3 regions of the Metabacillus sp. 84 genome follow, and region 3 is predicted to be linked to each of the others. Evidence: riboswitches for the same ligand, from Rfam matches in the RefSeq annotation. Region 3 holds a riboswitch; each other region holds the start of a gene.

Evidence for each region. A riboswitch is a leader RNA that binds a small molecule or an ion and turns the genes downstream of it on or off. The one in region 3 is predicted to bind S-adenosylmethionine.
Region 1: another riboswitch for S-adenosylmethionine. It lies ahead of ACQCV8_RS10210 (YezD family protein); the one in region 3 lies ahead of msrA (peptide-methionine (S)-S-oxide reductase MsrA).
Region 2: another riboswitch for S-adenosylmethionine. It lies ahead of ACQCV8_RS12620 (2,3-diketo-5-methylthiopentyl-1-phosphate enolase); the one in region 3 lies ahead of msrA (peptide-methionine (S)-S-oxide reductase MsrA).

Annotation. Positions count from the first base shown of each region.
Region 1 is NZ_JBNILN010000004.1:249,978-260,683, forward strand. It holds gene sat (sulfate adenylyltransferase) at 1-161, opposite strand, end outside; gene ACQCV8_RS10200 (anion permease) at 202-1,263, opposite strand; gene ACQCV8_RS10205 (phosphoadenylyl-sulfate reductase) at 1,277-1,978, opposite strand; gene ACQCV8_RS10210 (YezD family protein) at 2,188-2,301, opposite strand; SAM riboswitch class I at 2,468-2,573, opposite strand; gene ACQCV8_RS10215 (hypothetical protein) at 2,734-3,258, shown strand; gene ACQCV8_RS10220 (IS1595 family transposase) at 3,326-4,333, shown strand; gene ACQCV8_RS10225 (DUF2332 domain-containing protein) at 4,406-5,440, opposite strand; gene ACQCV8_RS10230 (hypothetical protein) at 5,771-6,046, shown strand; gene pyrE (orotate phosphoribosyltransferase) at 6,235-6,864, opposite strand; gene pyrF (orotidine-5'-phosphate decarboxylase) at 6,861-7,574, opposite strand; gene ACQCV8_RS10245 (dihydroorotate dehydrogenase) at 7,549-8,478, opposite strand; gene ACQCV8_RS10250 (dihydroorotate dehydrogenase electron transfer subunit) at 8,472-9,254, opposite strand; gene carB (carbamoyl-phosphate synthase large subunit) at 9,251-10,706, opposite strand, start outside.
Region 2 is NZ_JBNILN010000006.1:93,044-103,749, reverse strand. It holds gene motA (flagellar motor stator protein MotA) at 1-88, shown strand, start outside; gene motB (flagellar motor protein MotB) at 81-836, shown strand; gene ACQCV8_RS12660 (MarR family winged helix-turn-helix transcriptional regulator) at 943-1,380, opposite strand; gene ACQCV8_RS12655 (phosphotransferase enzyme family protein) at 1,462-2,487, opposite strand; gene ACQCV8_RS12650 (aldo/keto reductase family protein) at 2,459-3,406, opposite strand; gene ACQCV8_RS12645 (ZIP family metal transporter) at 3,644-4,375, shown strand; gene ACQCV8_RS12640 (aspartyl-phosphate phosphatase Spo0E family protein) at 4,450-4,710, opposite strand; gene cbpA (cyclic di-AMP binding protein CbpA) at 4,987-5,643, opposite strand; gene ACQCV8_RS12630 (1,2-dihydroxy-3-keto-5-methylthiopentene dioxygenase) at 5,995-6,531, opposite strand; gene ACQCV8_RS12625 (methylthioribulose 1-phosphate dehydratase) at 6,544-7,179, opposite strand; gene ACQCV8_RS12620 (2,3-diketo-5-methylthiopentyl-1-phosphate enolase) at 7,277-8,521, opposite strand; SAM riboswitch class I at 8,600-8,711, opposite strand; gene ACQCV8_RS12615 (pyridoxal phosphate-dependent aminotransferase) at 8,812-9,990, opposite strand; gene ACQCV8_RS12610 (carbon-nitrogen family hydrolase) at 10,092-10,706, shown strand, end outside.
Region 3 is NZ_JBNILN010000008.1:23,294-33,999, forward strand. It holds gene ACQCV8_RS14115 (alpha/beta hydrolase) at 1-625, opposite strand, end outside; gene ACQCV8_RS14120 (UDP-N-acetylmuramoyl-tripeptide--D-alanyl-D-alanine ligase) at 704-2,083, opposite strand; gene ACQCV8_RS14125 (D-alanine--D-alanine ligase) at 2,181-3,272, opposite strand; gene ACQCV8_RS14130 (thioredoxin family protein) at 3,470-3,787, shown strand; SAM riboswitch class I at 3,912-4,027, shown strand; gene msrA (peptide-methionine (S)-S-oxide reductase MsrA) at 4,117-4,653, shown strand; gene ACQCV8_RS14140 (FAD-dependent oxidoreductase) at 4,747-6,279, shown strand; gene ACQCV8_RS14145 (MarR family winged helix-turn-helix transcriptional regulator) at 6,353-6,802, shown strand; gene ACQCV8_RS14150 (organic hydroperoxide resistance protein) at 6,799-7,224, shown strand; gene ACQCV8_RS14155 (hypothetical protein) at 7,315-7,776, shown strand; gene ACQCV8_RS14160 (class I SAM-dependent methyltransferase) at 8,310-8,918, opposite strand; gene ACQCV8_RS14165 (GNAT family N-acetyltransferase) at 8,991-9,464, opposite strand; gene ACQCV8_RS14170 (NAD(P)/FAD-dependent oxidoreductase) at 9,542-10,588, shown strand; gene ACQCV8_RS14175 (DUF4184 family protein) at 10,557-10,706, opposite strand, start outside.

The DNA.
Region 1 (10,706 bases), on a different contig from region 3:
TCTGGCATGAATCCTGTAAGCGGACTAAAACCTCCATTAGCCAGAAGCTCCAGATCGCTCAATGCCATCGCATCTATTTCTATCGTTTTTTTGATGAATCCTATATCTTTTCCAATTTCTGTTCGCTGAATTAAGGTTCCTCCATGCGGTGTTAAGCTCATTATAATCCTCCTATTCATATTAAAAAAGTGGGTTTTATCGTTAGATTCCCCCGCCTTGTTCATGCACGGAACTTTTTTCTTTTTTAATAGCCCTCATGAGAGACAGAACCCCAAGGGTAGCTGTCATGACTGCAATCGCAGAAAACGTGGAGTAAAAGTCTGATTTTATAAAAAGTTTGACGAGTACGTAAGAGATGGCCAAACTGACGAGCGGAGAAACAAGCCATACTTTTACAATTTTTTTCACGATCCCTTTTTGAAAAACAAGCGCTCCGCTCTTCGCAGCGCCTGAAGCCATGATTGAAGTGGAGGTAACCTGTGTTAAGGGAACGGGCAGTCCAAAAAGTGAACTGATGACTACAAGTAAAGCGCCGGTCGTGGAAATAACGATTCCTTCTGATTTGGATAAATTCGTTATTTTTTTCCCGTTCGTTTCAAGTACTCTTCCTCCTAAAAGGATGGCGCCTGCAGCTACAAAAAGCCCTCCAAGCCAGACGCCCTGCCCAACTGACATGAGATTAGCAGCGACCAGCGGTCCTACAGCGTTGGCTACATTATTCATGCCAGCTGAAAAGGCTTCAAAGAATCCTGCCGCAATCAGGAGATAGATCAGCAAGCTCCCCCTCTTTGCCTCAAGCTTTGCGAAAAGCGGTTTGGCCATTTTGCAAACAGCATAGGTGATAAAAAAAGCTGCCGCCGGAATAATGACCCAAAACGCCATGATAACAAGGATGGATTGAACATAAAGGGCCTGGAAGGCTACCCCCACCCCGACTACTGCTCCGACCGTAACTTCACTGGTGGATAACGGGATGCCCATTAAATTCGCCATGAACAAAGAGATGGCTGCCGCTCCGATAATAACAAGAACAATTTCTATGGAAATCACGGATTTGGGGATTAGTCCTGAACTGATCGTCTTCACTACTTCTCCGCCGCCCAATACAGCACCGAGGATCACACCTATTCCGCAAAGAATAAGGGCTGCCAACCTGCGGGGAATGGCCCCTGTTCCATAAGCCACTCCCATCGATGCAGCCGCTCCGCTCGCACCGATATTCATGGCGAAAAATAAGCTTAAAAAAATTGCTGCAGCTTCCATTATCATTTACTCCTCACCCGTGAAGGCCGCATTCGGTTTTCTGTGTGCCATTCCATCGTCCTGACCTGCCGTCACTTACATCAATAGCAGGCTGTGTACAAGGCTTGCAGCCTATGCTCGGGTACCCCTGATCGTGAAGCATATTGTAATCCAGATCATTCTTATGGGCGAAACGCCAGACATCCTTCCACGTCCAATGGATGAGAGGACATATTTTTATGTTCTCAAATTTGCCGTCCCTGTTTAAAAACTCTGTATCTTTTCTGGAAGGAGACTGCTCTCTTCTCAAGCCGGAAATCCACGCTTTTTCGGTGCTCATTACTTCTCTTAGCGGGAGCACTTTTCTGATTTTGCAGCATTCATTCGGATTGGTTTTCCAAAGCTCATCTCCATGCTTTGCTGCCTGCTCCGCAACCGTTAACGGAGGTTTTTTCATCGTAATGTTTAAATCAGGATACCTTGCCTTTATCCGGTCAATTAGCTCATACGTTTCTTTGAAATGTACCTCTGTATCCAGGAAAACAATTCTTGCATTCTTTTTGATTCTGGATATTAGTTCAATCAGGACGATTCCTTCGATTCCAAAGCTGCAGGCATACACCAGTTCGTCCGCATAATGGCCGTATGCCCAGCTCAGCACGTGCAGCGCTTCTTTCAAATGATCTTCATTTTCAAAATCCGGATAGCTGCCGGTCCAGTTCTCATAAGTAAGCATGTTTGCACCTCTCTTAATCTAAACACAATGGTTTTATAGCCAACAGCTTCTGCCGCAATGGCCCGGCCGGGTACTCATGTAAGCACCCGGGACAAGCAGGTCTCTTGTAAAAAAATAAAAGCGGGACAGCACCAAAGCACAATAAAACATTTATGCCACAGCGCAGGTCCCGCCTCCAGTTTGTCTGGTCAGCGATCGTGATCCCTATTCTATTTCAATCTCACTTTTTCATTTTTTTCAAGCTGAATGATCTTCCCATCTTGAATGATCAGGGTAATCGATCCATATTTCATAGCTTGAAGCATTTCCTTTAGCTTTCCCATTACTTGATCAAGCTGATCTTGCTCCCCCACGGACAGCACTCCCTTTAACAAAATAGGCTCTGACAGCATTCAAGCTGATTAAACGGCATGTAACCGGACAGCAGCCGGACCGCCTAAAATCAACAGCAAAAAGCCTTCCATTTTAGAAAGACTAGTGAGGTTTTTCCCCTTATCTCTCAAAATGGGTTCCATTTTGCTGGATTTAGCACCTTGCTTTTCAGCAGGTTGCCGGGCTTCACAGGGCCAGGTCCCTCCACCGCTCTGGATAAGTATGATGTGTATTGATTTCAAATTTTAGCACAATTCGAACGATTGTCAACCCGAGTTTTCGGGTAGGTTTTATCAAAACTAAATCAAAGCTTGAATTGACTGGTTTTTTTAAGTTAAAAAAAACTTTACGATACGATAAACTATGGATATGAGGTGATTCGTGTGAAAAAAACCATTGTATCCTGGAGCGGCGGCAAAGACAGTGCCATGATGCTTCAAGTACTCCTTGAAAATCAAGAAATTCAAGTTTGCGGATTATTTACGGCAGTGGACTCTATTACAGGTCAAGTACCTTTTCACGGAGTTACGAAAGGTCTGATTGCAAAGCAGGCAGAGGAGCTGGATTTGCCGCTTCACATCATTGAAATTCCCCCCGCCGCCTCTAATAAGGAATATGATAAAAGCATGGGAGAATTTCTTAAAACTTGCAGAGATCAGAAAATCCTGCATGCAGCCTATGGTGACCTTTTTCTTGCAGATATAAAAAAATACAGAGAAGAATTGACAGCTCGGCATGGGATGAAGGCTATTTTTCCATTATGGGGAGAGCGGCCGGACAGATTATCCAAAAAATTTCAATCGGATGGGTTTTTGGCGGTTATTTCTGGCTTAGATGGAGCCAGGCTCCCTTATGATTTTCTCGGAAGGCACTATGATGAGTCTTTTGTAAACGCTCTTTTCGCATAGATTGTTGCTATTTTGACCACCCTATCGAGAGATGTGATAATATACTCTTTCAGGAGGGGGTTTTTCTATGTTTAACGACATCTATGCCAAATTCTCAGACTTATCTAAAGAAGATCAAATTAAGCTGTTTAAACTTTTAAAAGAAAACTTCATCGATAATGTAGAAGGTGATATGAAAGATGCGTACACAACCATTAGAGAAGCACGTTTTAAAGAAGGGTTAGGTTGTGTTCATTGTGGAAGCGTGAAGGTAAAACGAAATGGCAAATACAGAGGTAGACAAAGGTATCTCTGTCGTGACTGCGGAAAGTCTTTCAATGACCTCTCCAATACACCGATTTCGGGGACACGTTATCTCGGTAAGTGGGCTAAATACTTTCAAATGATGGTCGAAGGATACACTTTACCGAAAATCGCAAAACGGTTAAGAATACACATATCTACCGCCTTTTACTGGCGGCACAAGGTTCTTTTTTCTCTTCGTACAATGGGATTTCAAATGCTAAAAGGGATTGTCGAAAGTGATGAGACCTTCTTCAGAGAGTCACTCAAAGGAAGAAAGACTTTAGATAGGGAGCCAAAGAAACGAGGCGAAAGAGATAAGAAGAGAGGGATTAGTAATCTGAAAATTGCAGTTGTGGTTGCCCAGGACCGAGGCGGTCAAGTCATTGCTCAGAAGGCTGGAACTGGTCGTGTAAAAGCAGAAGAGATAGACGCGGTTATCGGAAGCTATATTGATCCGTCTTCTTTATTGTGCACGGATACAGCCACTAACTACAAGAAATTTGCCCAAATCAAGGCACTTAAACACGAGCCAATAAACCTAAGCAAAGAGGGGTACGTCAAAAAGGGCATCTACCATCTGCAAAACGTCAATAACTATCATAAACGTTTAAAAGGATGGATGGACAGGTTCCAAGGAGTGGCTACAAAGTATTTGGATAACTATCTTTATTGGTTCAGCTTCCTTCAGCAGTGTAAGAAGTTGGCTGAAAAAGAGCAGATAAATCAAATGCTTCTTAGTTCTTGTCAAAACTCAAATAGTATAACAGTGAGATTCTTGCGTGAAGTATAAAAAAGCCATTCCTATACGGAACGGCTGCACTAATATTAAATGGAATAACCAACGAGAAATTATGAGTGTTACTTATATTTGTTCAATATTCCATTCAAACCATTTTCCGTGACCATCAGTAGCACCGATAGTTTGATTGTATTCCACTCCATCAACAATATAATCAAGGTGGAGATTCCTGTCCCAAATATTATTATAGAGATGGAAAACATCTCTCTTCTCACCAATTTTACTTACCTTATCTAAAAGTTCGTGTTTCAAATCTTCTGGTATCTGATTTGCAACGTGAGTATGGAATATACAAATTACTGTGTCTTTAGGAAGTTCTTCCGCAATGTCGGTTAGCAGGGCTATTCCGTCTCCTTCTATGAGCTCTACTGGATTCTCCTTTAAATAACTTGCTGCACCTTCAAATAACTCCAACCTTTCCTCGTGTTCCGTCCAAATAAGGGATTTCAACCAAAGATAATCCTCATCTTCTCTGAGATCACTTATATGTAGATCGATACCAACTTTTGATACAACAGGGGGACTTTCAAGAAGAAATGAAGGAGAATTCAACCCTTTAATTTCAGAAGTTATATGAACGGTGGAATTTTTATTTCCGTAAATTTCATTATCTCCATACGAATAACTATATTTGTCCCATAAAAGCTGAAGACCCGCACTTGTACCAATTTCAATAAGTGATAAAGGTTTTTTCACTTTTTTATATATCATAGAGAACAGTGGATAGAGATATGCACAACGCCTAACCTCATTAGTCTGAACCAATTTACTTTTTAGAAGTGGAATAATTTCTTCTCTATTAACATTACAAAAGTCTTTAAAATACAGGAAAAGCTCGTCATCAATTTTTCTTGGATGTGTAGTCAGGCTTGGATAATACTCTTTTAACGAATGGTCTTTCCCCTTTAATAATAAATAATGAATCGATCCAAACAATAAATTTGGTACTGGTTGTCCAACTTTTGAGTTGGAACATAATTCAAGTATTTCATCATCTTCAGAAATCTTAAAAGATAAATGTTCATACAATTGACTAGAACCTTTACATTCAATATTAGCGAAATTAGTAAATCTCAAAGATAATTGTGATTTATCCATTTCAATCCCCCCTGATCAACGTAATATACCTCAAATAGACTTATTATTGAGTTAACCAGCTCCGTTTTAGCTGAACAAGCCCTTGATAATATAATACCATAAAAAGTAAATTATTCCTTATTTAATTGATAAGCAACAATCTTTACGAAAAGAGCCTTTGTAAAAGATCTGGAAGGACGGGCAGACCCGTGCGGTGAGAATGGGGAATTTCATTCGTTTGTATATGGGGGGCCGCTGTTCAAAACAAACATTCCGTATGTTATCGGCAGAACGGAAAATAGGTTAGGATCTTTTCTGACCATGCTGATTGAAGAAAGGGATTGAAGAAGAATGGCATGGAAAGCGCTCCTCTCTATAATCGGGTATATTTTCTCCGCATTAGGATTCGCCTATGCTTTTTCATCGATGTCGAGCCGGGCAGAGCTGAACGAAATGAAGTTCACATCTGAAGGCGGACTCCGGTTATTCGCTGCCGCGGGTTTATGGTATTGGTCCACCCTCGCAAAAGCAATCCCTGAACACCGCATCCCGGTCTGGTTCCGCCTTAGCTTCACAGCTGCCGGCCTGATCGGCCTGATTTTAACCTTTTCTGTCTGGTTTTTGTAATATTGCAGCGTTCTGGTTTTTCCTTAAATATAGGAAAAAGGGGTTATCTAGTTAGTCCGTATTCCAGGCTCTCTCCCCTATTGCATATGGTTTGTTTTACTTACAAAGAAACCCCCTTGTGATGGGGGTTTTCCGTTCAGCTGGCTCTCAAAAAACAGCAAGACAAATCAATATATTCAGAAACGCGCTCAGGATCTCCAATCAGAAGCAGCCGGATTTTTCCGCCATTTTTCAAGCTTATCCAAATCTTCTTTTTGAATAAGGTTTTCTCTCCCCGCAATTTGAATGAGTGTGGAGTAATCCGTTAACGTTTGATAAGAAATCCCGTCATGACTGAAATGGCTGTCAGCGGTATCAAACCCATAGGTGAAAATGGCTGCCACACCCAATACTTCAGCTCCTGCTTCCCGAAGGGCTTTTACCGCGTGAATGGCGCTTCCTCCTGTAGAGATCAGATCTTCGATAACAACCGCACGGTCATGGCTGCCGGTCCGTCCTTCAATCAGATTCCCCTTCCCGTGCCCCTTGGCACTCCCGCGGACGTAGCACATCGGCAGTCCGAGGAGATCACTCACAAGTGCAGCATGTGGGATGCCGGCTGTCGCAGTGCCGGCAATCAGTGTTGCATCCGGGTAGTGCTCCTGAATCACATTAGCCAGGCCTTCTGCAATGCTTTTCCTTATTTGCGGATAGGATAATGTAAGCCGGTTATCACAATAGATCGGAGATTCAATGCCGCTTGCCCATACGAACGGTTCGTTCGGCTTAAGTGTGACAGCTCCAATGTCCAGAAGAGATTTTGCTATCGTGTGTTTCATTGTACAACACCCTCCCATTCTTTCAGCATCTGATTATAGGCTTGCATCGGTTCACTTTTTGCAGTGATGCTTCTGCCGGCGACCATACTGGTAACGTTCTTCCTGCGAGCAATTTCGGGAGTGGCAATTCTGGTTTGATCTGCAGGAGCCTCACCGGCAAATCGAATACCGGGTGTAACGGTTATAAATTCTTCCCCAAGCGATGCCTTCACCTGCGCAGATTCCCACACACTGCAAACCACCCCGTCCAATCCTGCCTGTTTTACAAGGCCCGCGTAATGAATAACAGTCTCATCCATTTCCCTATGGATGAGAAGCTCATTATTTAATACTCTTTGGGATGTGCTTGTCAGCTGTGTTACACCAATGAGGATCGGCCGCTTTTGGCCGGAAGATGTTCCTGAATCAAGTCCTTCCAGGGCGGCTTCCATCATGTTCACACCGCCGGCAGCATGGACATTCACCATATCAATCTCTAATGAGGCTAAAGCTTTCATTGCTTTTTTTACAGTGTTTGGGATATCGTGAAGCTTTAAATCAAGAAAGACTTGATGTCCTTTTGATTTCAGCCACTCCACTATTGCGGGGCCTTCCTTGTAAAACAGCTCCATTCCAGCTTTTAAATAAAAAGATTGCGGATCCATTCTGCTTAAAAAGCGGTCTGTTTCCAGTTTGTTCTCAAAATCAAGCGCGATGATAACCGGCTGCATAGTCATGGCTCCTTCCAATACATTCTTTAATGTGACTGAATCCGTAACGGGCAAGTACTTCCGGTAATGCATCAATGATTTCCGAACAGATGAATGGATTGACGAAGTTGGCGGTTCCTACTGCAACCGCACTCGCTCCGGCATACAGAAACTCCAGGACATCCTCTGCTGACTGGATCCCCCCCATTCCAATAATCGGGATGGATACAGCCCGGCTGACTTCATGGACCATCCGGATTGCTACAGGCTTAATGGCCGGTCCGGAGAGCCCGCCCGTTTTGTTGGCTAAAACCGGTTTGCCGGTTTTTAAATCGAGCCTCATCCCAAGAAGCGTGTTGATCATCGTCAGCCCGTCTGCACCAGCCTGCTCAGCAGCTGCGGCTATTTCAGAAATATGGGTTACATTAGGGGAAAGCTTGACATATACGGGAACACTGGATACCTTTTTAACAGCTTTCGTTAAATCCGCCGCCATGTTTGGGTCCGTTCCAAAAGCGATTCCTCCTGTCTTCACATTCGGACAGGAAATATTCAGCTCCAGTGCCGCTACATTCGGGCAGGCACTGATTTTCTCCGCTACCGCCACATAATCTTCGACACTTGAACCTGCCACATTGGCAATGATCGGAACATCATAAGCCTCCAGTCTGGGAAGCTCTTCTCCTATCACTCCGTAAAGACCGGGATTTTGAAGGCCGATAGCGTTTAGCATGCCGCCTGGTGTTTCTGCTACCCGAGGTGTCTCATTGCCGAATCTTGCTTCAGGAGTAGCCGCCTTTATCATGATGGCGCCAAGCTTGTTCAGATCATAAAGATTGGCGAATTCTTTGCCGAAACCGAAGCAGCCTGAAGCCGGCATGATTGGGTTTTTAAGCTCCAGCCCCGGTAATTTCACTTCTAACATGACGGCAGCACCACCTCTCCCGCTCTAAAGACCGGACCGTCCGAACAAACTTTCTTATAGCCGTGAGGGGAATCCGGCACATGGCACACACAGGCAAAGCAGGCACCGATTCCGCAGCCCATTCTCTCTTCGAGGGAAAGGTAAACCTCCCTGTCGTGAAAAAGGGTTTCAATCGCCTTCAGCATTGGTGTCGGACCGCAGGCATAGACCCGTTCAAAGCGGAGATCATACAGGCTGATCGCATCCGTCACAAAACCTTTCAAACCCAAGCTGCCGTCCACCGTTGTAATATACGTATCACCAAGTCTCTCAAAGTCCGTTTCATAAAATGCATGATCTTTGCTTTCAAAGCCGAGCACGTGGACAGGTTCTGCACCAAAAGCCTTCAATCGGCGGGACAGTTCGTAAAGAGGCGGGACGCCGATCCCTCCTCCGATCAGCAGCATTCTCTTACCGGAAAGAGAAGAGTCCACCGGAAATCCATTCCCCAGGGGACCGATTACATCAAGCAGGTCTCCAGGGGATCTTTTTGAAAGAAGGACGGTGCCTTCTCCTCCTTTTCTGTATAGGAGCGTTAGCGTTTGTTCTTTTTTCTCAATCTTTGCTATGCTGATCGGTCTTCTCAGGAGCGGAACTACGGTTTCTGATACCTTCACATGGACAAACTGCCCCGGAGTATTCATCTGTTCCGTCATCTTCCCTTTTAAAACAAGCTCAAATACGTCCTTAGCCATTTCACGGTTTGCCAAAACGAGCATGTTCTCCTTTACGATCATGAATGGATTACCTCCCGCTTCGGATTCAGCTGCTGCATCGCTTCAGTGGAAAAGCTCATGGACTCGAGCACCCTGAGAATGGCCTTAGCCGTATCAAGGGAGGTCAGGCAAGGCACTCCATTTTCAACAGATTCCCTGCGGATTTTAAAGCCGTCTCTTTCCGGCTGCTTCCCTCTTGTCAGCGTATTGATCACAAATTGGGCTTCGCCATTTCTGATGACATCCAAAAGATTCGGCTGCTGTTCACTGACTTTATTCACGATTTTAGCTGGAATGCCAGCCTCCCTTAAATAATCAGCCGTTCCGCTCGTTGCAAGAATCTGATAGCCGATCCGGTTAAAGCGTTTCGCGATTTCAAGTCCTTCTGTTTTATCTTTATCGGCGACGGTAAGCAGAACTGATCCATATTTATGGATTTGGATTCCTGAAGCAACCAGGCCCTTGTACAGAGCTTTTTCAAGCGTTGCATCCTTGCCCATCACTTCACCTGTCGACTTCATTTCCGGGCCGAGCGTAATATCGACCATTCTCAGCTTCGCGAAAGAGAAAACAGGTACTTTTACAAATACGCCGGATTTTTCCTCTGCAAGCCCTGTTTCATATCCCATATCCTTGAGCTTTTGTCCAAGCACGACTTTGGCAGCCAGATTGGCCATTGGAATACCGGTAATCTTGCTTAAAAACGGCACAGTACGGCTTGACCTTGGGTTGACTTCCAGCACGAATACATCGTCTTGGTAAATAACGAATTGAATGTTCAGAAGCCCTGAGATGTTCAAGCCCTTTGCCAGCGCGATGGTATGCTCAATGATTTTGGTTTTACAGCTTGCAGTCAATGTTTGAGGAGGATAAACCGCGATTGAATCCCCCGAATGCACGCCAGCCCTCTCGATGTGCTCCATAATGCCGGGGATCACAACCGTCTCACCATCCGCAATGGCATCCACCTCAATTTCTTTTCCGGTTAAGTATTTATCAATCAGGACAGGGTGCGCCGGATTGACCTTAACGGCATTATTCATGTAATGCAGCAGTTCATCCTCCCTGTAGACGATTTCCATCGCCCTGCCCCCGAGCACATAGGAGGGGCGCACAAGAACCGGATAGCCGATTTCGCCGGCGATATGAGCAGCCTCTTTAGAAGATACAGCAGTCTTTCCTTGCGGCTGCGGGATGTCCAGGTCTTGCAGCGTTTGTTCAAACTTATCCCGGTTTTCAGCCCGGTCCAAATCCTCCAGTGACGTTCCAAGAATTTTCACTCCTCTTGCAGAAAGCTCATCTGCCAGATTGATCGCCGTCTGCCCGCCAAATTGAACCACTACCCCAATCGGCTTTTCCAGTTCGATTACATGCATTACATCTTCAGCGGTTAGTGGTTCAAAATAAAGCTTATCGGAGATGCTGAAATCAGTTGAAACGGTCTCAGGATTGTTATTGATAATAATGGCTTCA
Region 2 (10,706 bases), on a different contig from region 3:
AAAAGCAATCGAGCAGAAGCTTGCTACGTACCTTCCTGCAGGAGAACGCTCAAAGCTGATAACGGAAGGAGAAAATCCGAATGGCTAGAAGGAAGAGAAAGGAAAAGCATGAGGAGCATGTAGATGAATCCTGGCTCATTCCCTATGCGGATCTCTTGACTCTTCTCCTTGCCCTGTTCATTGTTCTCTTCGCTATGAGCTCAATTGATGCAAACAAATTCCAGATGATGGCAAGAGCTTTCAACAGTACATTTGTCGGAGGAACCGGAGTACTGGAGTATCCCAGCCCGACACCTGATGGAGAAATGGAGCAGCTGGATATGACAAAAACTGAGCAGAAGCAAGAAAGCGAGCAGGAGATTGAAAAGCTGAAGGAAGCGGAAAAGAAAATCAGGGAGTACATTGATAAAAAAGGGCTGAACGACAAACTGAAGACCTCTCTTACAGACGAAGGGCTCCTTATTACCATCAATAATGATATTTTGTTCGAATCAGGCAGTATTTTTGTACGAAACCGTGATGAAGACCTTGCAAAGGAAATCTCTCAGCTGCTGGTTATGGAGCCTCCGCGAAGCATCATTGTAAGCGGACATACAGATAATATACCTATTAAAAATGCTCAGTTTGAGTCGAACTGGGAACTTAGTGTCATGAGAGCTGTTGAATTCATGAAATTGCTTCTTACAAACCCCTCTCTTTCACCGGAATTATTCAGTGCCAAGGGGTATGGAGAATTCCGGCCCATATCTGATAATGGGACTAAACTTGGAAGACAGAAAAACAGACGGGTTGAAATTTTAATACTGCCGCTCGTCCAAAAGCAGCAGCCGGTTTAAATCATTTCATTACAGGATTAAAAACCAGCGAAGCAAAAAAAGAAAACGCAAGAGCCGCTCATTCAAACAGCGGTTCTTGCGTTTTCAGTTTCAGAATTGCCTTATTCTATTTTATTTCTTTAGCATGGAATCCGATTCTCTTTAGCATCTCAATCGCCTGATCTTTTTCATCTGCTGATAGTATTCCTATTATCTCATCTATTTTTCCCTGATGAGAAGGAAAAATTTCTTCAATTAATTTTTCCCCATTATCCGTAATATGAGCATACGTTACCCGGCGGTCTTTTTCGCATGCCTTACGGGCAAGCAGCCCTTTTTGTTCAAGCTTATCTACCACATACGTTATACTGCCGCTGGCCAGAAGTATCTTCCCGCCAATTTGCTGCAGCGGCTGGTCTCCCTTATGGTACAGCAGTTCAAGCACACCGAATTCAGTAGGATTTAAGCCAAACGAAGTAATGTGCTTATTCATTCGGTCGTTTATTGCACGATAAGCACGGGATAATACGACAAATAGCTTCAGTGATTGTTCTGATTCATTCATATATATCAATCCTTAAAGTAAAAAATCTTGAATTCTAAATAAATAATAGTAAACTATTCATCCAAAGTCAACCTTCTCCACTTAGTCAAAGCTCCCGCCAATGCTGACGATGGGCAAGTTACTCTCAATTCTTCTCTGGAGGTTTCCAACCACTTCCTTCGTCGCTTTATCCCATTTTGCTTCATCGTACTTCTTGTGAAAATACACATAAAGAACAAAATCCCTTAATTTCAGAAAAATTGGGATGCTGGTGGCCATCTCACTGGAATAACACCGCTTAGTCTCATAGCCTTTGATAAGCTCACGAAAAAAACAGCTGCACTTATCTTCAAAGCTGCTTTCTCCTTTTCGTTCGAGTCCCCACGCATAATAATAAAGAGGGATAGCCAAATCACTTGCAAACCAATGATAGGAGCTGTCATCAAAATCAAACAAGTGCAAGGCACGGTCATGCCAATGAAAATTGCCCGTATGAAGATCAGAGTGAATAAGTCCAAAATCATGTTTAGGGAGGCTTCTCAGCATTTGCAGCAGCCTCTCCTTCTGCTGAAGTACGGCATTGCCTGGTCTCTGCTTAAAGCGCTCGATATCCAAAAGCTCTTCTTCATCCCATTCAGGTCTGGCCGGTGCAGAGGAAGTTTTCTTAAGCTGATCAGCGGCCAGGTGCAAAAGGCTGATGGTTTTCCCCCATTCATGAAATAAATCAGTCTTCCATTCCGGTCCGTCCGGTGCAACCCTTTCTCCCGGTGCTTTTTCAAATAGGCTGCTGTAGAAGGCCGATCCATCTGAACAAGAATGAATACAAATGCGTTTCCCATTAGAAGATATGGGGCGGCACACACGGATTCCTTCCTTATAAAGAAAAGCAACAAAGTCCAGTTCCCCTTCTATCTGCTCAAGTGACCGGTGGCTTGAATGGGTGATTCTCAGGATTGCAGACGCCCCGTCATAGCAGATCTCAAACACATAGTTTTCTGCTTCCCCCAGTTTCCTTAAAATGGACAGCTCCGCACCAAAAAAGCGGGCTGATGTTTCAATGACCTCTTTAGTAAACCGTTCTTCCACTGCCTTTTCCATATCAGATTGCCAATATGCTTTCGATTTCATTCAAAACTTCATATGGAAGAATCACAGAAGAAGCCTTGGCATTCTCTTCAATTTGCTCCGGGGTGGACGCACCGACTAACGTGCTCGCTACATTAGGATTCCGCAGTGTCCAGGATAGCGCCAGCTGGGCTATCGTTATTTCGAGACTGGAAGCCAGCTCAGACAGAAGAGTGACTTTCCGGTTCATGATGTCATCCAAAATTTCTTTCACCCACGTATTCACTTCCTCATTCGATGCCCTGCTGCCCTTTGGAATTTTTCCTTCCATATACTTTCCTGTCAGAACTCCCTGTGCAAGCGGCGACCACACTACTTGCGATATGCCGTTTTTTTCGCTGATGGGCATTATTTCATCTTCAATGTCACGGTGCAGCATATTGTATTGAGGCTGGTTAACCACGATTCGTTCGAGTAAATACCTGTCCGCTACATGCACCGCTTCCTGAAGCTGTGCAGCTGACCATTCGCTTACTCCCGCATAGAGGATTTTCCCCTGCCTGATTAAATCGTCTATAGCCCGAAGCGTCTCCTCAAGGGGCGTTTCCGTATCGTATCTATGACAATAAAAGACATCTACATAGTCTACATTCATCCTTTTCAAGCTGGAATGAACCTGTTCGATAATATGCTTTCTTGAAAGTCCGCGGTCATTCGGCCCTTCGCCAACCGGCCAAAAAGCCTTCGTAGTAATGACATACGATTCTCTTTCAAAAGATTTAAGCGCTTTTCCCATCACAGTCTCAGCCATCCCTTTTGCATATACATTAGCGCAATCAAAAAAATTGATTCCCATATCATAAGCCTTATGTATAATCTGTTCAGCAGACTTTTCATCGATCGTCTGCCCAAATGTAAGCCAGCTTCCCAAACTGATTTCCGAGACCTTCAAACCTGACCGTCCCAATCTGCGATAGTTCATCCCGTTCCCCCCAAAAGTATTCAGCGTTTTTTGCAGTCAAATGACAGCTATCTATAAAATCACTCTTAACTTATCAGAAATTTCCAACATCGTAAAGGAATTTTGACATGAATGATTCAACGAATAGTGACACGAGTCGCTAGGAAACGTAAGAATTGTCGAAATCTAGTGGAGGGATTATAATAACAGGAAGGATTGTTTTATATTTTAATGAAATGATGAAATTAGAGGTGCAGAATGAACGACGTTTACATTGGAAGTATTTTATCAGCCTTGTCCACCGGATTGGGTGCTGTGCCGATTCTATTTTTGAAAAATACGCTCACTCATAAATGGAGAGACATCCTGCTCGCTTTCTCCGCGGGGATTATGATGACGGCCTCTATGTTCAGTCTAATCCCTGAAGCTTTGAGAATTGGAGGAATGCTCCCGGTTATACTGGGCTTGTTTCTGGGTGTGCTCACCCTTACCATTCTAGAGAAGCAGATCCCCCATATTGACCTGGAGCATAATAAGAGCGGCATTCAGTTTGATGAAAAAGCGATGCTGATTGTAGCGGCCATCACCTTGCATAATTTACCGGAGGGCCTTTCAGTCGGAGTAAGCTACGCTGCAGATGCCAGCGATACTGGCAATTTAATTGCATTTGCCATCGGGTTCCAAAATGCCCCCGAAGGGTTTTTAGTTGCGCTATTCCTCATAAACCAGAATATAAGCAGGCTGAAAGCATTTTTAATCGCAACCGCAACAGGTGCTGTTGAAATAGTTACCTCTTTAATTGGATTCTATCTAACTTCTTATGTAAGTATGCTCGTACCATATGGCCTTACTTTTGCAGCTGGTGCCATGCTGTTTATTATTTATAAGGAATTGATTCCGGAAAGCCACGGGGATGGGAATGAACGTACTGCTACCTATGCCTTTATAACCGGCATCGTGTTTATGCTGCTTCTTGTAGAGGCTTTCTAATGTCTCCTTACGCTTAGTCCACAGCAAAAAATACAAAAAAAGCAAGACTGGCTTGTTTACATTGCCAGTCTTGTTTAATGTTCTGCAGCAGTCTGTCTCTGTTCTGTTGAAAATCTCCACGATGCCATCCGGTTGACGAATTTAGATAAGGAAGTCGAACTCTCATTCTCCGCCCATTCTATTTGCTGAAACTGGTTCAGGAGCTCGTCCAGCTCCTGGCTGAACCTGACTACTTCACAGCTTGTATAGCTCATTGATTCGGCTGCGGCAATCATTTCTTCTCTTTTTTTATCAATCTCCGTAATCAGCTGATCTTTCTGGAATTGTGGGATCACGTCTTTTCCTCCTCTTAGGATTTAGAAGCTCATTAATAAAACCTAAGTATTCATTCATTCCTAGAGAAAAATTTGCCGAATCATATATAAATATGTTACATAATTGTTAATATTTAGATTTTATTATTTTATTCCCAAACTTGGAAGGCTTTAAACCATTTTTTTATATAAAAACATATAAAAAGATAGTATTTGGACTAAAATTCTCCAAAAACTATCTTTTTTGGTTTTTCTATTCGTTCATGACAGGTGAATCCTCTAAGCTGCTAAAATGCTTTACTCTGCCTTACCAGCCGCTGCTTTTCCCTGTCTTACATCATCAATAAAGGTTACACGAAATTCTTTTTCCTCCAGCTTGCTGATGATCTTATTCAGTTTTTTCTCTGTCAGATCATGAGACAGATTGACGACAATTCTTCTGAGATAGTCTCCGTTATCCAATGTCAGGAGGCCTTCGATGTTAACATCCTTTATGGTGCTGACCAGCTCTTTTATCGCGCCTTTATGTTCTTTTGTTGCTACCGTCAGAAGGTATCCGCCCGTCCTCAATCCGAAGGAATCTTCCAGAACATCCATAATATTTGCGTGGGTCATAATACCGGTAAATTCCTGATCCTCCGTAAGTACAGCGAGAAATGGCAATCTCTTAATGGACATAAATGCTTTAATAAAAGAATCTTCCTCGAGAATGTATGCGTCCTGGTCCTTAACTAATGATGCGATGGAATCGTTGTCCTGACCCTTTTGTTCGTAGTAATACTCCAGGAGGGATGCTTTATAAATCAGGCCAGTAAATTTTTTCCCGCCTTCATCCAGCACTGGGATGCAGCGGTATCCTGTCTCCTTTAAGCGGTCGTATGCTTCTTTTACGGTGTTTGAAAGATTACAGTATTTTACTGCTTCCTTTTTCACGTAATTGTAACGGATTTTCATGATAACCCTCCTAGTAAAGTAGACTGATATCGATTGTAGAAAATTTTACACATAAGAATGAAATAAGTAAAGAATATTTCGATTTTTCTGTTAAAAAGATCTTTTGTCCATCTATTACATGTGTGATCAGTGTGATTTATGACAGCTTCCAATCCTATCTGTACCCGCTCTAAACAGAACCGTTCGCCAGCTATTACACACACTCTCCTTATATCCTTAGGCTTTATGCCTGATTTCCGCTCCTCCAATTTGTTTTCGACTCACAGAAAAACCCCGGTATGCTTCACTTTACGCATACCGGGGCTTTAGCCTTTCTCTCAGCAGGACTTTTCAGACAGCCCCCTCATTTGTTTAGTTTGCATTCGATTCTTCTTTATCATAAATCGGCACCCAGCCTTCTTTCGTGACGAAAATTCTGACCGCTACTACTTTGCGGTCATCCTGAAGGGTGAAATAATGACGGATGTTCTCGGGTACTGATATTAGATCCCCTGGAACAAGCTCGACATTAAAAAAAGAACCGTCCTTAGCCTGAATAATAAAAACCCCATGCCCGCTGACAATAAATCTAACCTCGTCATCTGAATGGTGATGCTCCTGCTGAAAATTCTTCAGCAGCTCATCAAGATTAGGCGTTTTATCTGAGAGTGAGATTATGTCCTGCGCCTGGTACCCCCGCCTTTTGGAAATATCCACAATTTCCGCCTTGAATACTTCCAGAATTTCTTCTTTATTCTCATCGGTCAATTCAAAATTTTCCTTAAGGTGTGCTGGAAGCTTTTCGATATCCCACTTTTCATAAATGACTTCCTGGCTTTCCAGAAAAGCTGAAACCTGATCCTGATCGGTGATTCGCTCTCCGCTTTGCTGATAAAGAATTGAGGCCATTGCTGTTTCCCCCTATAGTTTAATAGATTGGTTTACCCTGCATTGCAGAAGCTTAACATGATACGAAAATAAAAACTCGCATGCTTCCAGATACTTCTTTGCTTCCAGCGCTGTCCGTCCCCAAACCGTTATTCCGTGATTCCGGATCAAGACGGCACCCGCATCTTTATGAACATGCACTCCAAAAGCTTTGGCAAGAGCGGGGATATCTGCATGGTTTGGAATAATCGGCACCGAAAAGGATGCGTTTTCCTCCCACAGGCCGAATGCTTTAATGATCTCCTGATTCGTGAAGGTAACCATCCCTTCATTTGCAAAGATTTCCGAGATGACATTGTTATCAACGGTGTGGACATGAAGGCTGCACGCGGCGTGTGTTTTCTTGAATATCTCTAAGTGAAGCAGTGTTTCAGCCGAAGGCTTTAAATGGGTTTCCCCAGCAGGCTCTCCATGCTCATTCACTAAAAGGAAATCATCATCGGTTTCTTCCCGCTTGTCCTTGCCGCTTGCAGTTACATAGAACGCCAGCGGGTCGTTCCCCGTTCTAATAGCCAGGTTTCCGCTGGTGGCTGGAAACCAGTCTCTCTCAGCCAGTTCTCTTTTTATAAGTGCCAATTCCTTCAGCGGCTGTTTTTCTTTTTGACTCACGCTCTTCCCCCCTTTTTTTCAAGCAATCCGGTCAATCCATTACACCGCCAACATTAAATCGTCACCGGTCCATCAGAATCACAGAAAATGACAGGCTTCATTTTTCAGCGTTGCCATATTGACCCCATAATTCAAGGGCCAGAGCCAATGGTTTATCGGTTTTTGCCCGTTCTTCAAGTGAGATGTGTTCAAGAACGGCTTCTCCTGCGGAACGGAAGGCCGCAGCTCCTCCAGAAGCACCAAGAGGATGCCCATGGATGCCGCCTCCTGCATTAATGACACAGTCTGTTCCAAAGTCGTTCATGATAACCGGAACTAGACCTGGATGTATGCCGGCAGAAGGTACCGGAAAGGTTTCCCTGATGCTGCTTTGGACGGTGCATTCCTCAGCAATTCCCAATGCTGCTTTTTTCTCCAAAGCTACACTTCCGTATGGAGATGGAAACAAGGAAAGATCTGCGCCAGCCAAACGTGTCAGCTTCCCTAAAAGGAGCGGATAGGAAAATCCATAAAATGGCGAAGAAGCGAAAGCGCCGCTTACCGCCGGATGGGACATGACCGGAACATTCACTTCCTCATCCTCTGCCAGAGCCTGAAGAACGTCCAGTCCATACGCGTGCACATTCAATAAAAGAGCTGTCGCGCCAGCTTCGGCCGCCCATCTTGCCCGGTCCCGGAGCTCAAATGTCCTTCCCGTCAGATTCACTGCATATAAAGAACGTTTCCCTGTTTCTTTTTGCAGTTGGTCAATGATTTCCCGTCCTTTCTTAACCCGTTCCAAAAACGGAGTCAGGGGATTTTCAAACAGGATTTCATCGTCCTTTACTAAATCCATCCCTCCTGCAAGCTGCTCATAAAGCTGCTTTTTCAAATATTCCAAGTCCTTGCCAATCACGCCTTTAAAAATGCTCATAAACAGCGGACGGTCATTTACACCAAGCTTTTCTCTAATTCCGCTGATTCCAAATTTAGGGCCCGCAAATTTCTTTGCAAGTTCACTGGAGAATTCGAGATCCAGAAGCTTGATTTCCCCATCCAGCGACAATTTCCCAAAAGCAGTCGTTAAAACAGCGGGAAGGTCTTCAGAAAAATTGGCTGCAGGGTAGGCAATTTTAATGAGACCGCGCGTCAGCTTTTTACCGAAGAATTCATTCGCACGCACGTCTCCGCTTAATCTTTCCACGGACAGTACTGTGCCTTTATGTTTTTTCAGCTGCTCCTTTTCAAGCTCGTGAAGATCTGTCCACGAGCCTATGGTCAGCCCGAGCGCAATCCCCTCCGCTTTTTCTTCCAGGCGGTCATTTGAAGTGTGTACAAGATAGGTCGCAATCAGTTCACTCATCGTCAAGCCTCCGTCTTCATAGCAATATAAAAGCCTCTTCGTCATAAGAGAAGAGGCTTTGCATAATAGTTATGCAGTACCTTATCTCTCAGTGCTGACACTGCAAGATTTAGCACCGTGCTTGAACGTTCAGTTCAAGTCGGTTGCCGGGCTTCATAGGGCTGGTCCCTCCGCCTGCTCTTGATAAGTACGGTATAGGCCTGCAAAAAATCCGCAGGCGAAATTTTCAATTAATTTGGATTATTGCAGGGATTTGGAAATGTGTCAAGTCATAATTGAAAATCATTCCATTACGGCCGGAAAATGTCAAGCTTCCCAATCCTTTCGGCCGCCTCCCGGATCCTGGCTTCATCCGTAAGCAGACCAGCACGCAAATATCCTTCGCCAAATTGGCCGAACCCGCTTCCCGGTGCGGTAAGAACATGAGCTTTTTCCAGAAGAAGATCTGAAAATTCCTGGGATGTAAAGCGCTCGGGAACGGGCAGCCAAGCGAAGAAACTCCCCTTAGGAGCTTGAATGTTCCAGCCGATTTCCTTAAAGGCATCCACCAGTGTATTCCGGCGTCTTTCATACATCCGGACAAGCGCTTTTAAGCTGTCCCCTCTATCCAGCAAAGCTGCTTCGGCCGCATCCTGAACAGCACCAAAAACACTTACATACATATGATCCTGAAACAGGTTGATTGCTTCTATAACACTGGCATTTCCAGCTGCAAACGCTACCCGCCACCCCGCCATATTGAACGTTTTCGAAAGAGTATAAATTTCAATTCCCGTTTCCTTTGCACCAGGGGTCTGAAGATAACTTAACGGCTTTTCGCCGTCAAACCCAATCGCTCCATAGGCAAAATCATGAATGGTACAAATATGGTGCTGCTTGGCAAAATCAGCGGTTTCTCTAAAAAAAGCTGCATTGGCTGCTGCTCCCGTAGGATTGTTCGGATAATTTAAAAACATAAGCTTTGTTTTAAGCAAAACAGGATCAGGAATTTGATCATAATCCGGGAGGTACTCATTTTTTTCAAGCAGCGGAAGCATGTGCATCCCTGCGCCGGCCATCTCTACGCCAGACCAGTAATCCGGGTATCCAGGATCTGGAACAAGCGCCACATCACCAGGGTTTAGTAAACATTGTGGAAGCTCAACAAGCCCGGCTTTCCCACCAAACAGGATGGCTATCTCCGTCTCCGGATCTAATTCAACCCCATATTCTCTCTTGTAAAAGGTTGAAGCAGCTGCTCTAAAAGACTGTTTACCTCTGAAAGGGGAATATTTGTGATTGGCCGGTTCTTCTGCAGCTTTTTGAAGCGCCTTAACGATATGTGCAGGTGCAGGCTGATCCGGGTTTCCCTGGCCCAGATTGATGATGTCACAGCCCTCTTTAATCTTTTCAGCTGCTTTTAAAGACAAGGCAGCGAAAAATTGCTCAGGAAGCCGTCTTAGTAAGCGGGATGGTTCAAAATATGTCATTCTATTCCACCTTCTCGAAAAATTCTTGAAATGATAGTCACAAATCATATAGTGTTAATACAGAAAAGTAAAGAAAATTCTGATTGAAAGCGGGGGTCAAAGTGAAACAGTCAATTGCGTGCATCCAATTTGATATCGCATTCGGCAATCCGGAAGAAAATAAAAAAAGAGCGGCAGCTGCGATCAGGGAAGCCGTTAAAGTCAATCCGCCGGACATTCTTGTATTACCCGAATTATGGAACACTGGATACGATTTGACAAGACTGGATGAGATTGCGGACCCGGAAGGAAGGGACTCGAAGGCTTTTCTTTCGGCCTTGGCTAGAGAGCACCATGTCCACCTGGTGGCAGGGTCCATTGCCAAAAAGTCCGGTAAAGAGATAACAAATACAATGCTCATTTTCAGCAGGAGCGGAGAGCTGGTACATGAATACAGCAAAATTCATTTATTTAAACTGATGGATGAACACCATTATTTGACAGGCGGCAAAAGCAGCGGACTTTTTTCTCTGGATGGAATCCAATGCGCAGGCTTTATATGCTACGATATCCGCTTCCCTGAATGGATGCGGGATCATGCAGCCCATGGAGCAGAAGTATTGTTCGTCGCCGCTGAATGGCCCCTCCTCCGCCTTAACCACTGGCGGGCGCTCCTCATAGCAAGAGCCATTGAGAATCAGGCCTTTGTCGTTGCCTGCAACAGATGCGGGTCCGAC
Region 3 (10,706 bases):
CTAAATGCTTTGAGGAAGGGAGGAAACACAGTTTTTTCTTTTGTGAGCCGATTTTTTTGTACAGAAAATGGGCGCTTTTCACCGGCACAATCCCGTCGCATTCGCCTTGAACAATCAATACGGGGATGCGAATACCAGGAAGCCTTGGCTTTACATAGTTTACCAGTTTTCGGAATTGCAGGGTAGCCATAATCGGAGTTTCCAGTATTTTTTTTCGATAGCGCAAGTAGATTTCATTTTCATGGAGGAGGCCTTTGAAGCGATCCTGGACCATTCCCCGGATATCTTTAATGAACTGCCGAGGATTCACATAATAAGCGGCTGCACTAAGGAGAATGAGTTTTTTAACCGGATATTTCTCAGCCAGATAGGAAGCGATCATGCCTCCCATGGAAAAACCAATAACATATACTTCCCCGCAATGCTCCAAAAGGCTCTTCAATTCTTCTTCCGCACAGTCAATCCAGTTTTCAAAAGCAATTCCTTTGAGCGAGTCCGAATCGCCGTGCCCCGGAAGGCATGGCGTTCGAACCTCCCAATCGGTATTCTTTCTGACATAATCAGCAAGCGGCTCTACCTCATAGGGGGCACCCGTAAATCCATGTATGAACAGACAGCCATTCATCCTATCCCTCCCATAATAAACCTCATATACAGGTTTACCCGTCCGGGGAGAAAATAAAAATGTTTTCCGGGGCTTTTTTTATTCCTTCTCTTCTTTTAGTGCATCTACCGCTTCTTCCAGCCTCATGCCTCTTGATGCCTTGACAAGGAACAGGTCACCTGGCCGGGCAAATCGTTTTACGGCAGCAATCAGATCCGACTTATCTGTAAAGCTTTCTACCTCTCCAGCAGATAATTTCCTTGCCGCTCCCTCTGCTATCTTTTCGCCGAGGACTCCATAGGTGAACACACGGTCGATTTTGCCTTTGGTGATATGTTCGCCTGTTTCCAGATGAAATTCAGCCTCATTTTCACCCAGCTCAAGCATATCCCCAAGAATCAGGATTTTACGTGCATATCCCTCAAGATCTTCTGTTAACGTAATCGCAGCCTTCATCGAGGTGGGGCTTGCATTGTATGCATCATTGATGACGGTCCAGCCTTTAGCACATTTAGTCAGCTCAAGTCTCATAGAAGTCATGGCAAGCTTGCTTAATCCGCTTTTGATATCCGAATCACTAACCCCCAAATGACGGGCGGCCGCAATCGCGGCAAGCGCATTCCATACGTTATGCTTTCCCAGAACCGGAATCATAAACCGTTCTCCCCCGGGCTGTGCGGTAAACGCCACACCTTCATCTGACTGAACGATGTCTGCCGGATATAAGCTGTTGGTGGCCTTATCTCCGAAGGTGACGGTTTTTATCTCCATTAAAGGCACTCTTTCCTGAAGCAAAGGTTCATCTCCAAAATAAAAAAGAATTCCATCCTCCTTTAAGCCGGAAACTATTTCAAGCTTTGCTTCTGCAATGCCTTCTCTGGAACCAAGTTCCATCATGTGGGATTCTCCGATATTGGTGATTATGGCTGCATCCGGGCAGGCAAGATTTGATAAAAACTCAATTTCGCCCCGGGAGCTCATCCCCATCTCCAGCACGGCCACTTCCGTATCCTCCGGCATGGAAAGCAGGGTGAGAGGAAGTCCGATATGGTTGTTAAAATTCCCTTTAGTTTTATGTACTTTATACGCTGAAGAAAGTGCAGAGGCGAGCAGATCCTTGGTGGTCGTTTTTCCATTGCTCCCCGTTACTCCGGCTATCTTGACGTTAAGCTGTTCTTTGTAGGATTTAGCCAATGTCTGGAGTGCTACGAGCGTATCGTCCACAAAAATCACAGGGGCATTTTCAGGCGGATTCGGCTCGTTCCTATCCCAAAGGACAGCTTCTGCACCTTCACTGAGAGCCTTGCCGGCAAAGCGGTGGCCGTTAAAGTTTTCCCCTGTAATCGGTACAAACAGCGAGCCGGGGAGGATGCTCCGCGAATCGGTCGAAACACCGTTTACGGATTTTTCTTCAAAAGAATCAGACAGGCCTTCTCCGCCCGCCATCCTTTGAATATCTTTTAATGTTCTTTGTATCATACGGTTATCTCCCTTCAGAAAGAGGCCGGCTTCCCTCTGCCTCAATGAACCTCCTGAAGCAGACTCAATAGGCAGCGGGCAGCCAGCCGCTCAATGATTAAAATGTATGCTTAATCTGCTGTTTCTCTTCATGCCGTTCAATGGCCAGGGAAACGAGTTTTTCTATAAGCTGAGGGTATTCAAGACCCGTGTGCTTCCAAAGCAGCGGGAACATGCTGAACGGGGTGAAGCCCGGCATCGTATTAACCTCATTTATTAAAGCTCTGCCATCCTCAGTCAAAAAGAAGTCGGCACGCACAAGACCTGAGCCATCGATCGCTTTAAAGGCTGCAACGGCCATTTTTTCAATCATCTCGTATTCACTGTCCGTCACTTTAGCCGGAATCATCATATCGGTGTCACCGTCAACGTATTTCGCTTTATAATCGTAGAATTCCTTTTTAGGAGCGATTTCTCCTGTTACGGAACATTGCGGTTCATCATTTCCGATTACCCCTACTTCAATTTCGCGTCCAATGATTCCTTCTTCAATGATAATTTTACGGTCATAGGAGAAAGCTTCCTCAAAAGCCGCTTCCAGCTCTTCACGGTTTTTGCATTTGCTGATTCCAACGCTTGAGCCAAGATTAGCGGGTTTTACAAAGCATGGGTAGCCGAGGTTGTTTTCAACCTTCGCATAAACAGTTTCCGGATCTTTTTTCCATTCGCTGCGGATCAGCCATACATAATCGGCTTGCGCAAGACCAGCCTGGGCAAATAGATTTTTCATAACGACTTTATCCATGCCCGCCGCTGAAGCAAGCACTCCGTTTCCAACGTACGGAAGGTTCATCAGTTCAAGCATGCCCTGGATCGTTCCATCTTCCCCATTAGGTCCATGAAGAAGCGGAAAAATGACATCAAACGGCTTCTCCTCCTGGTCAGCAGATGCAGACGGAAACAGCTCTGCATTCAGAGCAGACGGCATAATCGCCTTCCCTTCAGAATCGCCAAGCTTCAGGGCAGATACACTGGATGCCGGCTCATACAGCTGTGCACCGCGGATCCATTCTCCCTTTTCTGTAATATAAATAGGATGTATATCAAATTGCTTGAGATCCAGCGCTTTAATAACAGCAAGTGCTGTTTGCAATGAGACTTGATGTTCTGCGGATTTTCCACCGTATACAAGCCCGAGTTTAATTTTCATGTTTTATTTCCCCCTCAATCTTTCACGTACACGTTTTTTTCATCACTCTTCCTATTTTATCATTTTCCAGCCTGTTTGTTATCTTTGGCCCTGCAATTCTTTTATAGCATTCGAACATCTGTAAACTTTTGTGCGAAATCAAAATGTCGTTTATTTCTGCAGTTTGTATTAAAATAGGGGCAGGAGGGATTATGCATATGGAAAAAATTACATCAACCGAACAATTCGAAAAGCTCATTTCATCTGATAAGGAAGTTCTCGTTAAATTCTTCGCTGACTGGTGTCCCGATTGCACGCGAATGAACTTTTTCATTGATGAAATTCTTGAAGAATATAAGGACTTTCAATGGTTCGAGATCAATAAGGATGAGTTCCCTGAAATAGCTGAAAAATATCAGGTTATGGGAATTCCAAGCATTCTTATTTTCAAAAACGGCGAAAAGCTCGGTCACTTGCACAGCGCCAATGCCAAAACACCTGATCAGGTTCGTGAATTTCTTACAGAAAAACTTTAAGCACAAGCTCCGGCTTGTGTTTTTTGCTTTCCGATCAAACAACCTTTTGCGCGGGTTGGGCAGCACGAGTAAGAATCCTTGACTTTCCTTTCAATCAGTTTTATGCTCGTTTTAATTTCATTCACTCTTATCGAGAGAGGCGGAGGGACATGGCCCTGCGAAGCCTCGGCAGCGGATCACGGCAAATGTGAAACCGTGCTAATTCCTGCGGGCATATGCTTTTTGCCCGGCAGATGAGAGAAGAGCCGGTCTGCTTTTCAGATTATTCCCCCCTCTTCTGCTCAGGAAGAGGGGTTTTTACAGTTTCTTAAATCAAAGGAGGAAAAGACATGACTGCCATTCAAATTGAAACGGCAACATTTGCGGGAGGCTGCTTTTGGTGCATGGTAAAACCATTTGATGAACTTCCCGGAATTCACGGGATCGTTTCCGGATACACAGGCGGGCACATCGATAACCCATCATACGAGCAAGTAAAATCCGGAACATCAGGGCACGCCGAAGCCGTTCAAATCCGGTACAATCCAGAGGTTTTCCCATACGAAAAACTGCTTGAGCTCTACTGGCAGCAAATTGACCCTACGGATGATGAGGGCCAATTTATCGACCGCGGGGAATCTTACCGGGCCATTATTTTCTATCATACGGAAGAACAGCGCCAGGCTGCCGAAGCTTCAAAACAGCTCCTGGCTGAAAGCGGAAAATTTAAAGAACCGATCGTAACCCCAATCAAGGAAGCAAGTGCCTTCTATCCGGCTGAAGAGCATCATCAGGGCTTTTACAAAAAAAACCCTGAAAAATACAAGCAGGAGCGTGAGGAATCCGGACGCGAGGCTTTTATCAATCAGAATTGGAAAAATCGTTAAGAGTGCGGAAATCCGCACTCTTTTTATTTTGGTACATGATTTTCTTGATGTTGGAAAAATTATCTTAGAGTACATATCGAAGGAGGCTTTCCCTTGTCTACTAAATCAATCCCTTCATCCCCTGAACCTTTTTGGAGAGAATCAGCCGGGCTTCCCTCCTTTCCAAAGCTTGATAAAAATCTCGATACGGATGCAGTTGTTGTCGGAGGCGGCATCACCGGAATCACAGCTGCCTACTTACTTGCCAAAGAAGGAGTTAACGTCGTCCTGCTTGAAGCCGATGGGCTGCTGAACGGAACAACCGGCCATACAACAGCCAAAATCACCACCCAGCATGACCTGATCTATGATGAGCTGATTCAGCAAATCGGGGAAGAAAAAGCAAAAAAATACTTTGCTGCGAACCATGAGGCGCTCGAGTTTATGAGAGATTATGCAGCAGGTGTTTCCTGTGATTTTTCAAACCAGGATGCCTATATTTATACAGCAGAGAGCAAAAATGCCACGAAGCTTGAAAAAGAATACAAAGCCTACGTCAAACTCGGAATCGATTGCGGGATGGCAGACTCAATCCCTTTTGACCTGCCTATTAAAAATGCCATTCTGATAAAAAATCAGGCCCAGTTCCACCCTCTTTCCTATTTAGGCCACATGACAGGTGAGCTGCAAAAGATGGGAGTGGAAATCTACGAAAATACAGTTGCCGTAGATGCGGAGGTTTTTGAGGGAGGAGCAAAGGTCAGAACGAGGGACGGCTTCGAAGTCAAGGCCAAGCACGCTCTTTCCTGCTCCCATTTTCCTTTTTTTGATGGAAACGGCTTTTATTTCGCACGAATGTATGCGGAAAGATCCTATGTCCTGGGCGTTAAAACAAGGAAGCCTTATCCGGGCGGAATGTATTTAAGTGCGGACAATCCGACCCGCTCAATCCGCTCAACTCCAATGGACGGTGAGGATCTCATTCTCATTGGCGGGGATAGCCATAAAACCGGCCAGGGATTCGATACGCAAAAACATTACGAAGCCCTTGAGCTGTTTGGAAAAGTCCATTTAGGGCTAAAAGAAGCTGTGTATAAGTGGTCTGCACAGGATTTAATTACCCTGGATAAAATTCCTTATGTCGGTCCGGTGACAAAAGGGAAGCCGTCCGTTCTGGCTGCATCAGGCTACCGCAAATGGGGAATGACAAACGGCACGGCCGCTGCCATGATGATGAGGGATATGGTGCTCGAGAGAGAGAATCCTTATCAGGAGGTGTTCTGCCCTTCCCGATTCATTGCAGACCCAAGCATCAAAACATTTCTTGTCCAAAATGCCAATGTAGCCGGACACTTAATTGGAGGAAAGCTGGACTTTGGTTCACGAAAAAAAATCGAAGAACTGCGCAATGATGAAGGCGCCCTCGTCTCCTATAAAGGCCAAAAAGCCGCCGCCTACAAGGATCAGCAAGGCTGCCTGCATCTGGTGGACTCAACCTGCACCCACTTAGGCTGCGAGGTTGAATGGAACCGCGGGGACAGGTCCTGGGATTGTCCATGCCACGGCTCACGCTTTTCCACTGACGGAGAAGTCATGGAGGGCCCCGCAGACAAGCCTCTTAAAAAATTGCAGATGGACGAAGCATAATAATTGTGCTTTCTATCTAAATCGGATACAATTCGATTGTGCACAACTTATTTAACGAAGGAAGACCATGATCATGGAGAACAGCCAAAAACTCAAGCTTGAAAACCAATTGTGCTTTGCTCTGTATGCCAGCTCAAAGGAAATTTCAAGCCTTTACAGACCGATCCTAGAACCTCTCAACCTAACCTTTCCGCAATACCTGGTCATGCTGGTTTTATGGGAACATCCAAGCCTGACGGTTAAAGAAATCGGCGGGCACCTTATGCTCGACTCCGGTACTCTGACCCCCATGCTTAAACGGCTGGAAGCAGCCGGACTTGTAGCAAGAACCAGGGCAAAAGAGGACGAGCGCAAAGTGACGATTAGTTTGACGGCGAAAGGGGAAAGTCTAAAAACAGAAGCAGCCTGCATCCCGGATGAGGTAGCCCCGAAACTTGGACTATCTGTTGAGGAATATCAGCTACTTCTGAAAACCTTAAAAAACCTGACGATTCATCTAAAACAAGGAGGAAACGAATTATGAATGCACTTTATACGGCAACTGCAACGGCAACAGGCGGACGCGAAGGACGAATCCAATCTTCAGACGGACAGCTTGATTTCCCTGTCTCAATGCCAAAAGGCCTCGGAGGCCAAGGCGGAGAAGGCACAAACCCTGAGCAGCTTTTCGCAGCCGGATATTCTGCCTGCTTCGACAGCGCCCTAAACCTCGTCATCCGTCAAAAGAAAATCAAAACGGAAGGCACAAAGGTTACAGCTAACGTTTCCATCGGCAAAGATGAAGCAGACGGCGGATTTAAACTAGAGGTTGAATTGGAAGCAATCGTCAAAGGTGTGGACGATGCAACCGCACAGGAGCTAATTGAAGCTGCTCACCAGGTTTGCCCATACTCTAAAGCTACCCGCGGCAACATTGATGTAAATTTATCCGGCAAAGCTGAATAATCAGCAGATTGCCATGCAAAAGCTGAACCCTCTGAACGGGTTCAGCTTTTTTGCTGTTGCTGGGGTTTGGGGTTGGCTGGGGGTGTGGCTTTGATTGGGGCTGTGGCTTTGATTGGGGCTGTGCCTCCGACTGGGGATGCGGCCTTGATTGGGGCTGCGGTTGCGATTGGGGATGCGGCTTTGATTGGGGCTGTGGGTGCGATTGGGGATGCGGCTTTGATTGGGGCTGTGCCTCCGACTGGGGATGCGGCCTTGATTGGAACTGTGCATCCGACTGGGGGTGTGGCCTTGATTGGGGCTGCGGTTGCGATTGGGGATGCGGCCTTGATTGGAGCTGTGGTTGCGATTGGGGATGCGGCCTTGATTGGGGCTGTGGTTGCGATTGGGGATGCGGCCTTGATTGGGGCTGCGGTTGCGATTGGGGATGCGGCCTTGATTGGAGCTGTGCCTCCGTCCCCTGTTACGGTAAAGCACCAGGGGGCGGAGGCAGAACCTTCTCACACTTACTCTCCCAGCGGTTTTGACGCTAAGGGGTCAGAGCAAAACTGGTAGACATAATTGGGGACGGAGGCGTGCTCCGACCCCTTTTTTTGTCTTTTCGGGGACGGAGAGGAAACCTTGTGATCCATTGGGCTGCAAGGCGTCTTACAAACTGGGGACGGAGGTTTAGTGCTTTAGCAGAGTGAGGGTCGGAGGTCAGGAGGTTAAAATATAAGTTAACCAGGCGCGGCGGTGCCGGAGCTTTTCCACTGTAAAGGAACGGGGGACAGAGACTTGATGCTGTCAGCCCTTGTACTTCAAGCCTCTGCGGATCAGGTGCCGGAGCTTTAGTACGGCAGCGAAAGTGGGGCCAGGCACGGTGCCTGGCCCCTGCTGCTTTAACGCAGAGCGGGACGGAGACTGCTCCTTCTAAAACCTTGCCGGACAATGGATTGGAAAGATGGTGCCGAAGCTTTAGTTCTTTATCAGAGTGCGGGCCAGACCCCGCCAAGTGCTCTGCCCCCGCCAATTCAAGGATTCTCCCTATATACAGCGCGCAGACCCCGCCACCATATACGTACGTAGCCACAGGCCACCCCTTCCCTTTACCGCAGCGGTTTCCGGGCCGTCACACAGACGGTCATCTCTGGCTTCACCCGTTTGAATTTCATTGACATTTTTTCGAATCCGCACGCACGCATGTCGTCATAGATTTGTTTTCCGAACATTTTTGTTTTGTTGGGGCTCGCGTTTTCCTCCCGGGGCTGCATGGTTATGGCAATGCTGCCTCCCGGAATGAGGGCCTCGTATAATGAAGCCAGCCCTGTTCTCGGTTCATCCCAAATGGTGTAGTTATTAACTGATAGAATCTTGTGATAGGAGTGATCCGGCAGATTCGCTTTTCCCACATCCGCTGCCATGAGTTCGCTTTTGCCTGCATCTATATATTCTTTTAGCCTCACTGATGCCTGCTCTTTCATTGTTTCAGAAATATCGAGACCATCCGCTTTAAGGACAGGATATCTGGATAGAATGTATTCGAGCGCATAACCGGGCCCGTATCCCACTTCCAGCACTTTGTCCCCCCGGCGGATTCCGAGGCGGGAAATGGTCCATTTGTTGATGAATTTATTTTCCTGGGCCATAATCTTTCCAGTCACGACCCCAATCCATCCTTTAGGCTTGCTGAAGTTCTTTTTAATTATGCTGAACATGAACGCACCTCTTCGTTTCGTTTTACTTATTACTATCACGAAACGGCTCCGTTTAAACAAAAGCGCGAATACTTAAACGAGAATTTTGTGCATGCGGAAGTTTTTCAGCTGAACTCCCTGTCTTTCTGCGATGCGGGGCTGAAGAACATGAAAGCCGCTTTTTTCAAAAAAGGGCCGGGCCGTTATGCTGGCATCCGTTGTGATCCGGCTCACTCCAAGCTCCTCGGCGCTTTTCTCCAGCTCTCTCAATAACGCTCCTGCCGTCCCCTTTCTCTGGAACGAGCTTCCCACATACATATGGTCCAAATATCCCTGGCTCGTCATATCGCAAAAGCCCATTATCCCATCCCGTCCTTCAGCTACCCGAACGATATTGGCGGAAAACGCCTTCCTCAACCGTTCCGTTACTGCGTTGCGTTCGCTTTCAGGCGCCCATGCCTCAAGCTGGTCAGCCGAATAGTCAGATGACGGAATGCTATGGACAGCATCATAGAACAAAGAAACGATATTCGTTAAATCATCGTGTTGATAGGCTCTTATTTTCATCAAATAAAACCTTCTTTCTTGCTATGAATTTAAGATTCAGCCAAAATGAAGAGATGATCTTGCAGAGGGGGCAGTATATGAAAAGGATTATTCTCGCAGGCGGGGGACATGCCCATCTGGCCGGTATTTCAAAAGGAGCCTTATCCTCATTGGCAGACTCCGAGGTTATTCTGATTTCTCCTTCCCGTTACCAATACTACTCCGGTATGTTTTCCGGTTTTACTGAAGGAATTTATACGGAAGAAGAAATCCGCATTGATTTGGCAGCCCTCGCCGAGAAGCATAAGTTTACGTTTTTAGAAGAAAAGGTGACTTTCATTTCTGCAGCCGGCAAAAAAGTCCACACTGATTCAGGCAATCAATACGCTTACGATTGGCTTTCGATCGATATTGGTTCCAGTCAGAAAACCGCTTCCTCCATTCTGCCGGTAAAACCGAACTATTCCTTTCCTGACACCATCCGGTCTTTCCGTGAAGGCCGGTCTCCGGTGATTGCCGGAGCAGGCGCTTCCGGAGTGGAGCTTTCTTTAGCGGCTGCAGCATACAGGAGAAAATCCGGTAACAGGTCTCCTGTTACACTGATCAGCGGCGGCTCCCTCCTGTCCCCTTCACACTCTGACCGGCTGCAGAAGATTTGCGAATCAAAAGGAGTGCGCGTTCTGTTAAACAAGAAAGCCAGCTTGAGTTCAGCTGGAGCTGTTGAAGCAGATGGTGAGAGGATTCCATTTTCGGACTTGCTGTGGCTTAGCGGTCCTGAAGCACCAGCTCTTTTCAGAGAATCCAAGATGAGGGTGGACGAGCGCGGGTTTATCCTCGTGGATAAACAGTTATCTTACAATGAATCGATTTTTGCAGCCGGAGACTGTGCGTCCATCGACTGTTACCCTAAGCTTCCGAAAAACGGGGTGTATGCGGTCCGGCAATCGGAAGTTCTTTGGAAAAATCTGTACAGGGCGATTCAAGGCGAGGAGCTGGTTTCCTTTAAACCCCAGAAGCGGTTTCTCGGAATAGTATCCACCGGTGACCGGGAAGGCTTTCTCACGTACGGCGGGCTTCATTATCATGGAAAAACCGCATGGAAGCTCAAGCACGCTATTGACCGGAGGTATATGAATTCTTTTTAATCCGCCGTTTTTCCCGGATTTTTCCGATAAGTAAATAGAGAACTGCAATGGCAATCAGGACGCTGTTCATCAGGCTGAATTCACGGCCGAAAAAATCGCGGTCGTAATAGGAAATAGG